3 regions of the Providencia sp. PROV004 genome follow, and region 1 is predicted to be linked to each of the others. Evidence: predicted binding sites of a transcription regulator. Region 1 holds the regulator's gene; each other region holds the start of a gene.

Evidence for each region. Region 1 encodes PhoB, which activates phosphate uptake and scavenging genes when phosphate is short. Its sites were predicted from a motif close to CTGTCATAAAACTGNCNNAT; they were not measured.
Region 2: the regulator PhoB is predicted to act here: its motif matches at 1,778-1,797, upstream of serA (phosphoglycerate dehydrogenase).
Region 3: the regulator PhoB is predicted to act here: its motif matches at 2,480-2,499, upstream of pstS (phosphate ABC transporter substrate-binding protein PstS).

Annotation. Positions count from the first base shown of each region.
Region 1 covers NZ_CP042859.1:805,448-809,742, reverse strand. Annotated here, with positions in the region: gene brnQ (branched-chain amino acid transport system II carrier protein) at 1-38, opposite strand, end outside; gene phoR (phosphate regulon sensor histidine kinase PhoR) at 529-1,839, opposite strand; gene phoB (phosphate regulon transcriptional regulator PhoB) at 1,863-2,552, opposite strand; gene sbcD (exonuclease subunit SbcD) at 2,803-4,017, shown strand; gene FVA69_RS03480 (AAA family ATPase) at 4,019-4,295, shown strand, end outside.
Region 2 covers NZ_CP042859.1:1,492,288-1,496,582, reverse strand. Annotated here, with positions in the region: gene FVA69_RS06515 (5-formyltetrahydrofolate cyclo-ligase) at 1-468, shown strand, start outside; gene serA (phosphoglycerate dehydrogenase) at 507-1,757, opposite strand; gene rpiA (ribose-5-phosphate isomerase RpiA) at 2,202-2,864, opposite strand; gene FVA69_RS06500 (LysR family transcriptional regulator ArgP) at 3,068-3,982, shown strand; gene FVA69_RS06495 (oxidative stress defense protein) at 3,979-4,295, opposite strand, start outside.
Region 3 covers NZ_CP042859.1:246,609-250,903, forward strand. Annotated here, with positions in the region: gene ompR (osmolarity response regulator transcription factor OmpR) at 1-659, shown strand, start outside; gene envZ (two-component system sensor histidine kinase EnvZ) at 656-1,987, shown strand; gene pstS (phosphate ABC transporter substrate-binding protein PstS) at 2,600-3,643, shown strand; gene pstC (phosphate ABC transporter permease PstC) at 3,774-4,295, shown strand, end outside.

The DNA of each region.
Region 1 (4,295 bases):
AATGCGATGATATCTCTTGATGATAAACGATGAGCCATATTATGTTATTTTTAAGTGACAAAATAGAAAATTATGGGTTTACACTTAGCAACCCTTTGAAATATATATAGCGAGATAGAATTCTGATAAACATACTGTTAACAATATAAAAAAGCATGTTTGTTTGTATCATACGAAATGAAAAGTCAAAAAACAGAAAAATTCGCCAATAACTGACAACAAGTAGAACTTTTATAGGGCAAAAAGGCAATAGCAAACCGAAAAACAAGAATAAATAACTAAACTAATTTTCAGAACTAGTGATTACTTTCAGTAAAATCCCAATACTCGTTATATGCTTTGCTCGAAAAATGAACAACTCGTCTTTTTCTGGTGATTAAAATTGATTATTTAACAGAATATATAATTAATGTGATAGCAATAATCAGCATTAAATATATATGTTTTGAATTTAATACAGGTATGGATTGATAAATAGAAATAATCCACTTTATTAATATTTTGATTATATTAACAAAGTGGAATTATTTACCCATTTTTAAGTTTTTTGTCATCAACAATAAATACTGGCGGTAAAGTAAATGAAAACTCACTCCCTTTACCTAATTGACTTGTTACCACCAATTGGCTGCTATGGTGCTGTAATGCATGTTTAACAATAGCCAACCCAAGGCCGGTACCTCCACCGCCTTGGCGGGAGCGTGCTTTATCTACCCGATAAAACCGTTCTGTCAAACGAGGAATATGCTCTGTAGGTATCCCTTGCCCGTTATCTCTCACACTAAAACGAGCACCCTGACCATTTCTTTGCCATTCAACCCAAATTTTGGTGCCTTCTGGCGTATGGCTGATTGCGTTATAGACTAAATTCGCCACTGCACTTCGTAATTGTTCTTCATTACCATGGACACGCAATTTTTCATCAACATGAAATTCAAACTGGTGGCGCCCTTGGCTTAAACTTAACGCTTCTTGCTCAATCATTTTGAGAATGACAGGGATATTCACTTGCTCATCAAGGTTAATTTGAGGAGCAATTTCTATACGTGATAACTGCAAAAGCTGTTTAACCAAGTTATCCATACGATGAGTTTGCTCTTGCATGACATGCAGTGCTTTTTTATTGGCCGCAGTGACATTTTCTTGGTCATCCATGACCTCAAGGTAGCCTTGAATGACAGTAAGAGGAGTTCGTAATTCATGGCTTACATTCGCAAAGAAGTCCCTACGGGCCTTTTCCAAACGGCGTTTTTCTGTCACATCTCGAGCTACCATCAATAACTGCCCTTCGGTATACGGCAAGATACGAAATTCAACAATTTCACCACTATTGAGCTCGATAGTCAGCGCTTGGTCATAACGCTTAATGGTGAAGTATCGGCTAAAATCTGGGTAACGTAATAAATTAAAAATATGTTGGCCATTATCTTCAGGCCAACGGAAACCGAGTAAAGCCTGCGCATGACGATTACACCAGAAGATATTCCCTTCTGTTGTCATCATAACCACCGCATCAGGTAGTGATTCTGCACCACTACGAAACCGTTTAATTAACTGGCCTAGCTCACGACGGCGTTTACGATTACGTTGTTGCATCTGGTAGATGCCATAAAATATCGGTTCCCACCCTCCTTTCCCCTCGGGTGGTAACATGCTTTTATCGAGCCACAACCAGTAAGAAAGTTTAAGTAGGTTATACCCATGCCATGTCAGTGCAGCAAGTAGCGATATCACTAATAGCCACGCTAGGTGGCCAATAAAAACCGATAAGATAAGGGCGGGTAAGATAAATAAAAACAGCCCCCAAATCAGCTGCTTAATCGATAAACGTTCAAGCACGCATGCCTCTCCCTTTGTGGTTTTTAGTAACGGATAGAAAAACGATAACCTGTACCGCGTACAGTTTGTACCATTTTATCATGACCTTCCGTCTCTAGTGCCTTTCTTAACCGCCTAATATGGACATCAACGGTTCTATCTTCCACATACACATTGGCTCCCCATACATAATTTAGTAGCTGTTCTCTACTATATACGCGTTCAGGGTGAGTCATGAAGAAATGCAGTAATTTATATTCAGTTGGCCCCATATCGATAGGGATTTCATTGCTGGTCACACGATGAGAAGTAGGGTCTAACGTTAACCCATTCATTTCAATAATATCTTCCGTCGCCATTGGTGAAATACGACGTAAAATTGCCTTTACCCGAGCGATTAATTCCTTTGGTGAAAACGGCTTAATCAGATAGTCATCCGCGCCAACTTCCAAACCTTTTACGCGGTCTTCTTCTTCTCCTCGTGCGGTTAACATCATGACAGGAACGTCACGTGTTGCGCTATCACGCTTCATATGCTTAATTACTTGGATACCGGAGCCCCCTGGGATCATCCAATCCAGTAGTACGAGATCGGGTAGAGGGTCAACGAGTTGTGCAATCGCACTGTCATAATCATCAGCTTCAATAGGCTGAAAACCATTCTGTTCTAATACAAAACAAACCATTTCTCGGATGGGCGCTTCATCTTCAACAACTAGAATGCGTCTTGCCATGATTGTTCCTGTAAAATTAAGAAGACATTTAAAATGTGAAAGTATTATGCGTCACTTTTATGACAGAATTATGAATATCAATGAGCAAAACTCATATTAATCTTTATTTTAGCGGTTAAATGTCATTTAAGTGAAATATTTCCGCAACATGGTAATAAAGCCGCAAACATCCCTCAACGAGTTATCTGGATCAGGTATACTTAGTTATCGAACGCTCGTGCACATTATTGTTGATAGGAATTGATAGCTCATGCGCATTATTCATACTTCAGACTGGCACCTTGGTCAGTATTTTTTTACCAAAAGCCGTGCGCCTGAGCACCAACATTTCTTGAATTGGCTCGTTGAACAAGTGGAATTACATCACGTTGATGCAGTCATCGTTGCTGGTGATATCTTCGATACAGGCTCTCCGCCTAGCTATGCACGTGAACTGTACAACAAATTTATTGTTGATTTACAAAAAACAGGCTGCCAATTAGTCATTTTAAGCGGTAATCACGACTCAGTTTCTGTACTCAATGAATCAAGTGCTCTACTTCGTTACTTAAATACACAAGTCATTACGTCGGGAAGTGAGCCCCATGTTGTTACCTTAGTCAATAAACAGGCTCAACCTATTGGTTTAGTCTGTGCCATTCCTTTTTTACGCCCTCGAGATATTCAACTAAGTATTGCAGGACAAAATATTGAAGAGAAACAACGCTCGCTGCAAACAGCTATTCATGATCATTACCAAGCCAGCTACCAACTCGCGCTAGAACAGCGAACCGCTTTGGGGCTGGATATTCCAATTATTGCAACAGGCCATTTAACTGTTGTCGGCGCAGCCTTAACTGACTCTGTACGAGATATTTATATTGGTACGTTAGATGCGTTTCCTTCAGGGGCTTTTCCGCCTGCTGACTATATCGCCCTTGGCCATATTCACCGGTCCCAAGTGATTGGAGGACAAGAAAATATTCGCTACTGCGGTTCACCTATTGCATTGAGCTTTGACGAAACAACACAACAAAAAAGTGTCTGCCTTGTTGAATTCAGCGGAAGTGAATTGACTCAAATCACACCACTGGAAATCCCGACTATTCAGCCATTACAAAGTATTAAAGGCTCCTTAAACCAAATAGAACAGCAATTAGAGATATGGAAAGATTACCAAGGTGATAAACCGGTTTGGCTTGATATTGAAGTTGCTTCACAAGATTACCTCGCTGATATCCAACAACGTATTGAAGCTTTGACACAAGACCTCCCAGTCGAAGTCGTAATACTACGCCGTGCACGCAAGCAAATACAGGGACAAAGCCAAACCTTGGCCAATGAAACATTGAGTGAACTCACCGTAGAAGACGTTTTTTTACGCCGCCTTGCTCAAGAGTCTTTAGAAGATCCTGAGCGTGAACAGCGTCTATTCCAGCTATTTCAACAATCTTATGACGCATTGCAACTGAGCAAGGAAAGTTAATATGAAAATTTTAAGTTTACGTTTAAAAAATATTAACTCTCTTAGAGGTGAATGGAAAATTGATTTCACTGAAGAGCCATTTGCTAGCAATGGCCTGTTTGCCATTACGGGTGCCACCGGTGCAGGAAAAACGACCTTATTAGATGCGATTTGCCTCGCGCTTTATCACCGAACACCGCGTTTAAAAACCATTTCTAATGCACAAAATGAACTGATGACTCGCCATACAGGGGAATGCCTCGCGGAGGTAGAGTTTGAGGTCAAAGGTAAAGCTTATC
Region 2 (4,295 bases), 690 kb from region 1:
CCGAAAATTGTACAAGCCAATAATATTGCTCTGTTTCTTTCTTTTGATGGGGAAATTAACACAAAGCCGCTTATTCATGCACTTTGGGCTCAAGGTAAGCAAGTGTACCTTCCTGTTTTACATCCTTTTAGTCGTCACCATTTGCTGTTTCTTCACTATCGTCCAGATAGCCAACTTGTTAAAAACCGATTTCATATTGATGAGCCACCACTTGATGTCAGAGATGTGCTACCACTCGAAAAACTGGATATCATGCTTATCCCATTAGTGGCATTTGATACTCAAGGGCAACGGTTAGGTATGGGAGGTGGGTTCTATGATAGAACTCTAGCAAATTGGCAACAAACCGGTTTTTATCCAATTGGCCTTGCCCATAATTGCCAGCAAGTCGAAAAGCTCCCTATCGCACACTGGGATATTCCCTTACCCGAAATTATTACGCCGCAAAAAATATGGCGCTGGTCATAAATACCCGCGCCATTATTTCACTCAATTTTTAGCGTAGTTTAGAATAATAAACGCGCACGAATGGTGCCTGGCAAGTCTTTTAATTTCTGAAGCGCTTCATCTGTTTGGTTTGGCGTTTGCATTAATACGTCAATAACCACATAACCTACATTACCTGATGTACGTAAATACTGGCCGACAACGTTAATATTATTTTCCGTGAATACTTGGTTAATACTATTCAGAATACCTGGACGGTTTTCATGAATATGCAAGAAACGGTTTGTATCTTCAGTATGCACTGGCAGAGAAACTTCAGGGAAATTAACCGCAGATAAGGTTGAACCATTATCTGAGTATTTCGCCAACTTACTTGCCACTTCTAGTCCAATATTTTCTTGAGCTTCTTCTGTAGACCCCCCAATGTGCGGCGTTAAAATCACATTGTCGAACTTAATCAATTCAGAGATAAATGGGTCATTAGGGTCATTATTTGCAGCAGGCTCGCTTGGGAAGACATCCACCGCTGCACCGGATAAATGCTTGCTTTCTAACGCTTCAGCCAGTGAAGGAATATCAACCACCGTTCCGCGTGATGCGTTAATGAAAATAGAGCCGGGTTTCATACGGTCAAATTGTTCTTTAGCAAACATATTTTTCGTACTTGGTGTTTCAGGTACATGTAAGCTCACAACATCGCTCATATTCAGCAGTTCAGTTAAAGAACGAACTTGTGTTGCGTTACCTAAAGGTAGTTTGTTTTCAATATCATAAAAGAAAACATTCATACCGATACCTTCAGCTAAGATCCCTAACTGAGTACCAATGTGACCATATCCAACAATACCAAGGCGCTTACCACGCGCTTCAAAACAGCCTTTAGCTTGTTTTTCCCAAATACCGCGGTGTGCTTGCATATTGGCTTCAGGAATGCGACGCAGTAAAAGTAATAACTGGCCTAATACCATTTCTGCAACAGAACGTGTATTCGAAAATGGTGCGTTAAAAACAGGAATACCGCGCTTTGCAGCGGCATCTAAATCAACTTGATTGGTGCCGATACAAAAGCAACCTACTGCAACGAGTTTTTCTGCTGCAGCGAAAATTTCTTCAGTAAGATGAGTACGGGAACGGATACCTACAAAACGTGCATCTTTAATCGCTTCTTTTAATTCTTCGTCGGATAACGCACTTTTGTGATATTCAATATTGGTGTAGCCCGCGGCTTTTAAGTTATCAACCGCACTTTGGTGCACACCTTCTAGCAGTAAAAATTTAATTTTGTCTTTTTGCAAAGATACCTTAACCATTTCCCTACCCTATCGTGAACGTACTTAAGATTTATAACAGATGAACATATGTGTTTGCCTAACATAGCTCAAGAGAGATGACATCTATCTACCTTGAGCTATGAGCGTATACCAACATAGCAAAAAATAGCGCAGTAGCAATACAACCGTTTGCTTAATGGGTACTAAAAAGCGCGAAGAAAAAGAAGTTAAATGGTAGAAAATCAGGGGCGGTAACACAAAATAAGGATTTTTCCTGCACAATGCCTATTTGTGTGAGATATATCACCAAAATAGCTCGATATAAAAAAAAATAAAATAAATTTCAAATTGATGATATTTATAAAACTGGTTAATTAATTTAGCGTTTATCAGCTCATAAACTAATTGCAAAATATTAGTAAAACAAAAAAGCCAGTGAGTATAATGCCACTGGCTTATTAGAATAATTGAATACGATAGAGATTATAACTTGATGGTTTTAACGCCTTCGTTTGCAGTTCCCATCAAAACGACGTCTGCGCCACGATTCGCGAACAACCCAACAGTCACGACACCCGCAATTCCGTTAATGGTATTTTCGAGTGCCACAGGGTCAACGATATTTAAATTATGGACATCTAAAATGACATTGCCGTTATCTGTAATTACATTTTGACGGTACTCTGGTGTACCACCCAGTTTAACCAATTCACGTGCCACATAGCTACGTGCCATTGGGATCACTTCAACAGGCAGTGGGAATTTACCCAACACATCAACTAGCTTAGATTGGTCAACGATACAGACAAAGGTTTTTGCAATTGCAGAAACAATTTTTTCACGTGTTAAAGCGGCACCACCGCCTTTGATCATATTCATGTGGTGGTCAACCTCATCAGCACCATCAACATAAACATCTAATGAATCTACTTCATTACAATCAAATACCGTAATACCCAATGATTTTAATTTTTGAGTTGATGCTTCTGAACTTGATACTGCGCCTTCTATTTGACCTTTCATTGTTGCTAATGCATCAATGAAGTGTGAAGCCGTTGAACCCGTTCCAACACCAACGATAGTGCCCGGTTTTACGTAATCAAGTGCTGCCCAACCTACCGCTTTTTTTAATTCGTCCTGAGTCATGCTCATGCCTTTTAAGATTTAATTGAGTCGTGATTAAGGTTATTAATAACTAGTATATACCGGACACCCAATAAGTTGCAGCCTTGTTCGTTGTATTTGTGTCATGGTTATTGGGATTTACGCCACAACAATAATATTTTTAAGTGTTGCGTGTAAAAATATGGCATAGTGCTTGGTAGAATAACAACAAGGAGATCTTTTTGATGAAGCGCCCTGACTATCGCGCATTACAAGCACTGGATGCCGTTATCCGTGAACGCGGCTTTGAGCGCGCAGCTCAAAAGCTCTGCATCACGCAATCTGCTGTTTCACAACGCATAAAGCAGTTAGAAAATCTGTTTGGGCAGCCATTACTTGTGCGTACCGTTCCGCCACACCCAACTGAACAAGGGCAAAAATTACTAGCACTGCTTCATCAAGTCGAATTATTAGAAGAGCAATGGTTAGGTGATGAAAATAGTGGCTCCACCCCGTTGTTACTTTCACTTGCCGTCAACGCCGACAGCTTGGCAACTTGGTTTCTTCCAGCCCTAAACCCTGTATTAGGCAATAGCCCTATTCGGTTAAATATTCAGGTTGAAGATGAAACACGAACCCAAGAACGTTTAAGACGCGGTGAAGTGGTAGGCGCTATCAGTATTCAACCTCAAGCCTTACCTGGTTGCTTAGTCGATAAACTTGGCGCACTGGACTATATTTTTGTCGCATCACCCGGCTTTGCGGCAAAATATTTTCCCGATGGCGTTACTCGCTCTTCGTTATTAAAAGCACCTGCGGTTGCTTTCGACCATTTAGATGATATGCACCAAGCCTTTGTTCAACAAAACTTTGGCTTGTCGCCGGGTAGTGTCCCATGCCATATCGTGAACTCCTCGGAGGCCTTTGTACAGTTGGCGAAACAAGGTTCGACCTGCTGTATGATCCCACATTTGCAGATAGCCAGTGAATTGGCGAATGGTGAATTGGTTGATTTAACTCCAGGGTTATGCCAACGACGCATGCTTTACTGGCACCGCTTCGCACCTGAAAGCCGCACAATGAAAAATGTGACTGACGCCCTATTAAAAACTGGGCGCCAGATGTTAAAACAAGAAGATGAACCAACAGCAAAAAGCTAGCGTTTTAATTCAAATACCACATCGACTTGGTCATTAAAATCAATACTCTGTTGTTCATAGGTTTCATCAATCTTGAGGTCTTGAGCAACAGAGGCTTTCATTGCCCCGCCGTAATTTCTTGCAGCGATTGGATATGGCACCGCCGCTGGCGCATTATAGTTAATGCTATACAATGGGCCTAACTGAACATTAAAGCCTTTCGCTAAGATATTGGCTTGTTCCGTCGCATTTTTAATCGCTTGAGACCGTGCTTCATCACGATACTGTTGCGGGTTAGCCACACCGAACTGTACTGAATTTATTTCATTGAGAC
Region 3 (4,295 bases), 560 kb from region 1:
AACGTTACCTCACTGAGCAGGGTTTTCAGGTAAGGAGTGCTGCAAACGCTGAACAGATGGACAGAATCCTGACAAGGGAATCTATTCATTTGATCGTCTTAGATTTAATGCTACCGGGTGAAGATGGCCTATCGATTTGCCGCCGCTTACGTAGTCAAAATAACCCAATTCCTATTATTATGGTGACAGCGAAAGGTGAAGAAGTTGATCGTATCGTTGGCTTAGAAATCGGTGCAGATGACTATATTCCAAAACCTTTTAATCCACGGGAATTGCTAGCTCGTATTCGAGCGGTATTACGTCGTCAAGCTAATGAATTACCGGGTGCGCCATCTCAAGATGATGCAATAATTACTTTCGGTAAATTTAAATTAAATCTTGGAACACGAGAAATGTTCCAAGGTGATGAAAATATGCCATTAACCAGCGGCGAATTCGCGGTGTTAAAAGTGTTGGTTTCTTATCCAAGGGAACCGTTGTCTCGTGATAAGTTAATGAGCTTAGCGCGAGGCCGTGAATACAGTGCGATGGAACGTTCTATTGATGTTCAAATCTCACGTTTGCGTCGTATGGTTGAAGAAGACCCAGCACATCCTCGTTATATTCAGACGGTTTGGGGCTTGGGCTATGTGTTTGTTCCGGATGGAAGTAAAGCATGAAGCGACTGAGGTTTTCAAGGCGTAGTACATTTTCTCGCTCGTTATTTTTATTTGTAGCCTTACTGTTTGCGAGCCTCGTAACCAGTTATATGGTCGTGTTGAATTTTGTTGTGATGCCTAGCTTACAACAATTCAATAAGGTATTGGCATACGAAGTAAGAACATTAATGACAGAGAAAATGGTTCTACAAGATGGAACCTCAGTGCGGGTATCTCCCGTGTTGCGTAAGAAAATCTACAATGAATTAGGGATTACCTTTTATGCACATTCAGCGGCAATGGAAGAAGGGCTGAACTGGGCAAAAGAGTATGATTTTCTAAGCGAACATATGTCCGAATATATTGGTGGCAAGGCGAGTGTTCATCTCGAACTAGGCCGAGAGTATCCCATTCTATGGCTAACGTCTTATCTCGCACCTGATATCTGGGTGCGAGTTCCTCTGACTGAAATTGGTCAAAATCAGTTTTCCCTGGTTTTTCGCTATACCTTAACGATTTTTCTCACCATTTTTGCCGGGGTATGGTTGTATATACGCTACCAAAACAAGCCGTTGCTTGAATTGGAGTATCATGCAGGTGAAGTTGGTAAAGGGGTAATTTTGCCCCCAATGCAAGAAAAAGGCGCCACCGAGGTTAGGGCCGCCATCCGTTCTTTTAACCACATGGCAGCAGGGATTAAAACCTTAGAAAATGATCGAACTGTCTTAATGGCAGGGGTAAGCCATGACCTAAGAACACCTTTAACCCGTATTCGTTTAGCAACAGAGATGATGAGCCCAGAAGATAGCTATCTGGCGGAATCAATTAATAAAGATATTGAAGAGTGTGATGCGATTATCGGTCAATTCATGTCCTACCTGAAAACAGGTCAAGAAATGGATATGGAATTCTGTGACCTTAACGCTATTTTAATGGACGCGGTGAACTCAGAAAGCAATGTCATCGGTGAAATTGAAACCACACTTGAGCCCGGCTCAATGATTGTTAATGGTAACCCATTAGCGATCAAACGCGCTATTACGAACATGATAGTTAATGCATACCGCTATGGTAATGGCTGGATCAAGGTCAGTAGTGGTAAAACGGAAGACTCAGTTTGGTTCCAAGTTGAAGACGATGGCGCAGGTATCAAAGAAGAAGATATTCACCGCCTGTTCCAGCCATTTGTGCAAGGTGAAAAAGCCCGTAGCAACAAAGGAACAGGGTTAGGTCTAGCGATTATTCGTCGAATTGTTGATGCTCACGAAGGGAGCATTGAGATTCATAAAAGTGAGCGTGGCGGGTTTGCTATTAGGGCTTTGCTTCCTCTTAAAGAGAAAGAAGACTAAATACTCTTCACACTTTGCGCGGCAGCGTTGTTGGCTGCGTTCGGCTACTCGGGTCACATACTTGTGTATGCTCCCCCGAGATATCCTCGCTTGCCGCCTAGCTGCAACACAAATTGTTTTGAGTATTATTTGTATCAAGTAGGAAAAGAGGCTATCTGTTTTGGCGCCTACCTACAGCTTGAACTATTTAGAGCTATCCTCCTACTCTTCACACTTTACGCCGCAGCGTTGTTGGCTGCGTTCGGCTACTCGGGTCACATACTTGTGTATGCTCCCCCGAGATATCCTCACTTGCCGCCTAGCTGCAACACAAATTGTTTTGAGTATTACTTTATAGTTGCAGGATAAAAATATTTTTCGCTTTTATGACAGTCTGTCATTTTTCTTTTTGATATTAGTTTCGAAATTTTGTTTTTATAACTAATTGAATTTTAAGTTGTAAAATTGTATTTTTCTTCGTTTTTGTTTTCTCGCCAGTGAAAAAATCAGCAATTGTCATAAAACTGTCATAAAAACGACATGTTGTCGTAACTAAATTGTCCTATTTTTCCTACCGTGACATACACCCAACAATTTTATACTTGATTGTTTCTATACATCCCCGGAGGGATTATGAAAATGACGCGTACCACCTTAGCAAGCGTAATGGCAGCAACTTTATCTCTGACTGCAATGTCTTCTTTTGCTGCTACCAGCCTGACCGGAGCTGGCGCGACCTTTCCTGCTCCTGTTTATGCGAAGTGGGCAGATTCTTATCAGAAAGAAACAGGTAATAAAGTAAACTATCAGGGGATTGGTTCTTCTGGTGGTGTCAAACAAATTAATGCAAAAACAGTTGATTTCGGAGCTTCTGACGCCCCATTAACTGATGAAAAACTCAAAGAAGATGGCTTATTCCAGTTCCCTACGGTTATCGGTGGTGTGGTACTGGCTGTAAATGTAAAAGGTATTGAGTCAGGGCAATTGACTTTAGATGGCAACACATTAGGTGATATCTATTTAGGTAAAATCACTAAATGGAATGACCCAGCAATCGCTAAATTGAATCCAAATGTGAGTTTACCAGACCAAGCTATCGCGGTCGTTAGACGTTCTGACGGTTCGGGTACTACGTTCGTATTCACGAGCTACCTTGCTAAAGTAAGCGCAAGCTGGAAATCAGACGTTGGTGCGGGCTCTACCGTTAACTGGCCGAAAAATAGCGTAGGTGGTAAAGGGAATGATGGCGTTGCAGCTTTCGTACAGCGTCTACCAGGTTCTATCGGTTATGTTGAATATGCATACGCAAAACAGAACAACCTTGCGTATACTAAATTAATCTCCGCTGATGGCGAAGCGGTTTCACCAACGGGTGAAAGCTTCAGCGCAGCAGCGAAGAAAGTGGACTGGTCTAAATCTTTTGCTCAAGATTTAACAAACCGTGATGGTGCGAATGCATGGCCGATAACCTCAACCACATTCATCTTAGTTCACAAGCAGCAAGAGAATGCGGAAAAAGGCAAAGCGGTTCTTGATTTCTTCAACTGGGCTTATGATAAAGGTGGTAAACAAGCGGAAGCACTAGATTACGCAATTTTACCTCAAGAAGTCGTGACCGCAGTACGTGCAGCATGGAAAACAGAAGTTAAAGATAGCCAAGGTAAAGCATTATTCTAGGTGAACTTAGGTTTTCTAAGTGCACTTAGGGTTGGAAATGGCGGGTAAGTGCTGAGGAACAGAGCTTACCCGCTCATCGTTGTAACGCAATCCTGTAGAAAAGAGCAGGAATGAAATGAGAACAAAGCGCATGGCCGAGAAAACAACGGCATTTAGAGCTCCCAGCAAATCAGGTGATGTGATTTTTAGTGCACTGGTAAAGATTGCCGCGCTCATCACTTTGTTAATGCTCGGAGGCATTATTCTTTCCCTTATTTTTGCATCTTGGCCAAGTATGCAGAAGTTTGGGTTTTCGTTTTTGTGGACCAAAGAGTGGGATGCTCCGGCGGAAGAATTCGGTGCTCTTGTGCCTATTTATGGCACTATCGTTACATCGTTAATTGCTCTGATTATCGCAGTACCCGTTAGTTTTGGTATAGCACTATTCCTAACCGAGCTGGCTCCCAATTGGCTAAAACGTCCTCTTGGTATCGCGATTGAACTCCTTGCTGCTATCCCAAGTATCGTTTATGGGATGTGGGGGTTATTTGTCTTTGCACCTTTGTTTGCAGAGTATTTCCAAGAACCAGTTGGTAATGTGATGTCGAGTGTGCCGATTGTCGGTGAACTATTTTCAGGGCCTGCATTCGGAATCGGTATTTTAGCAGCGGGG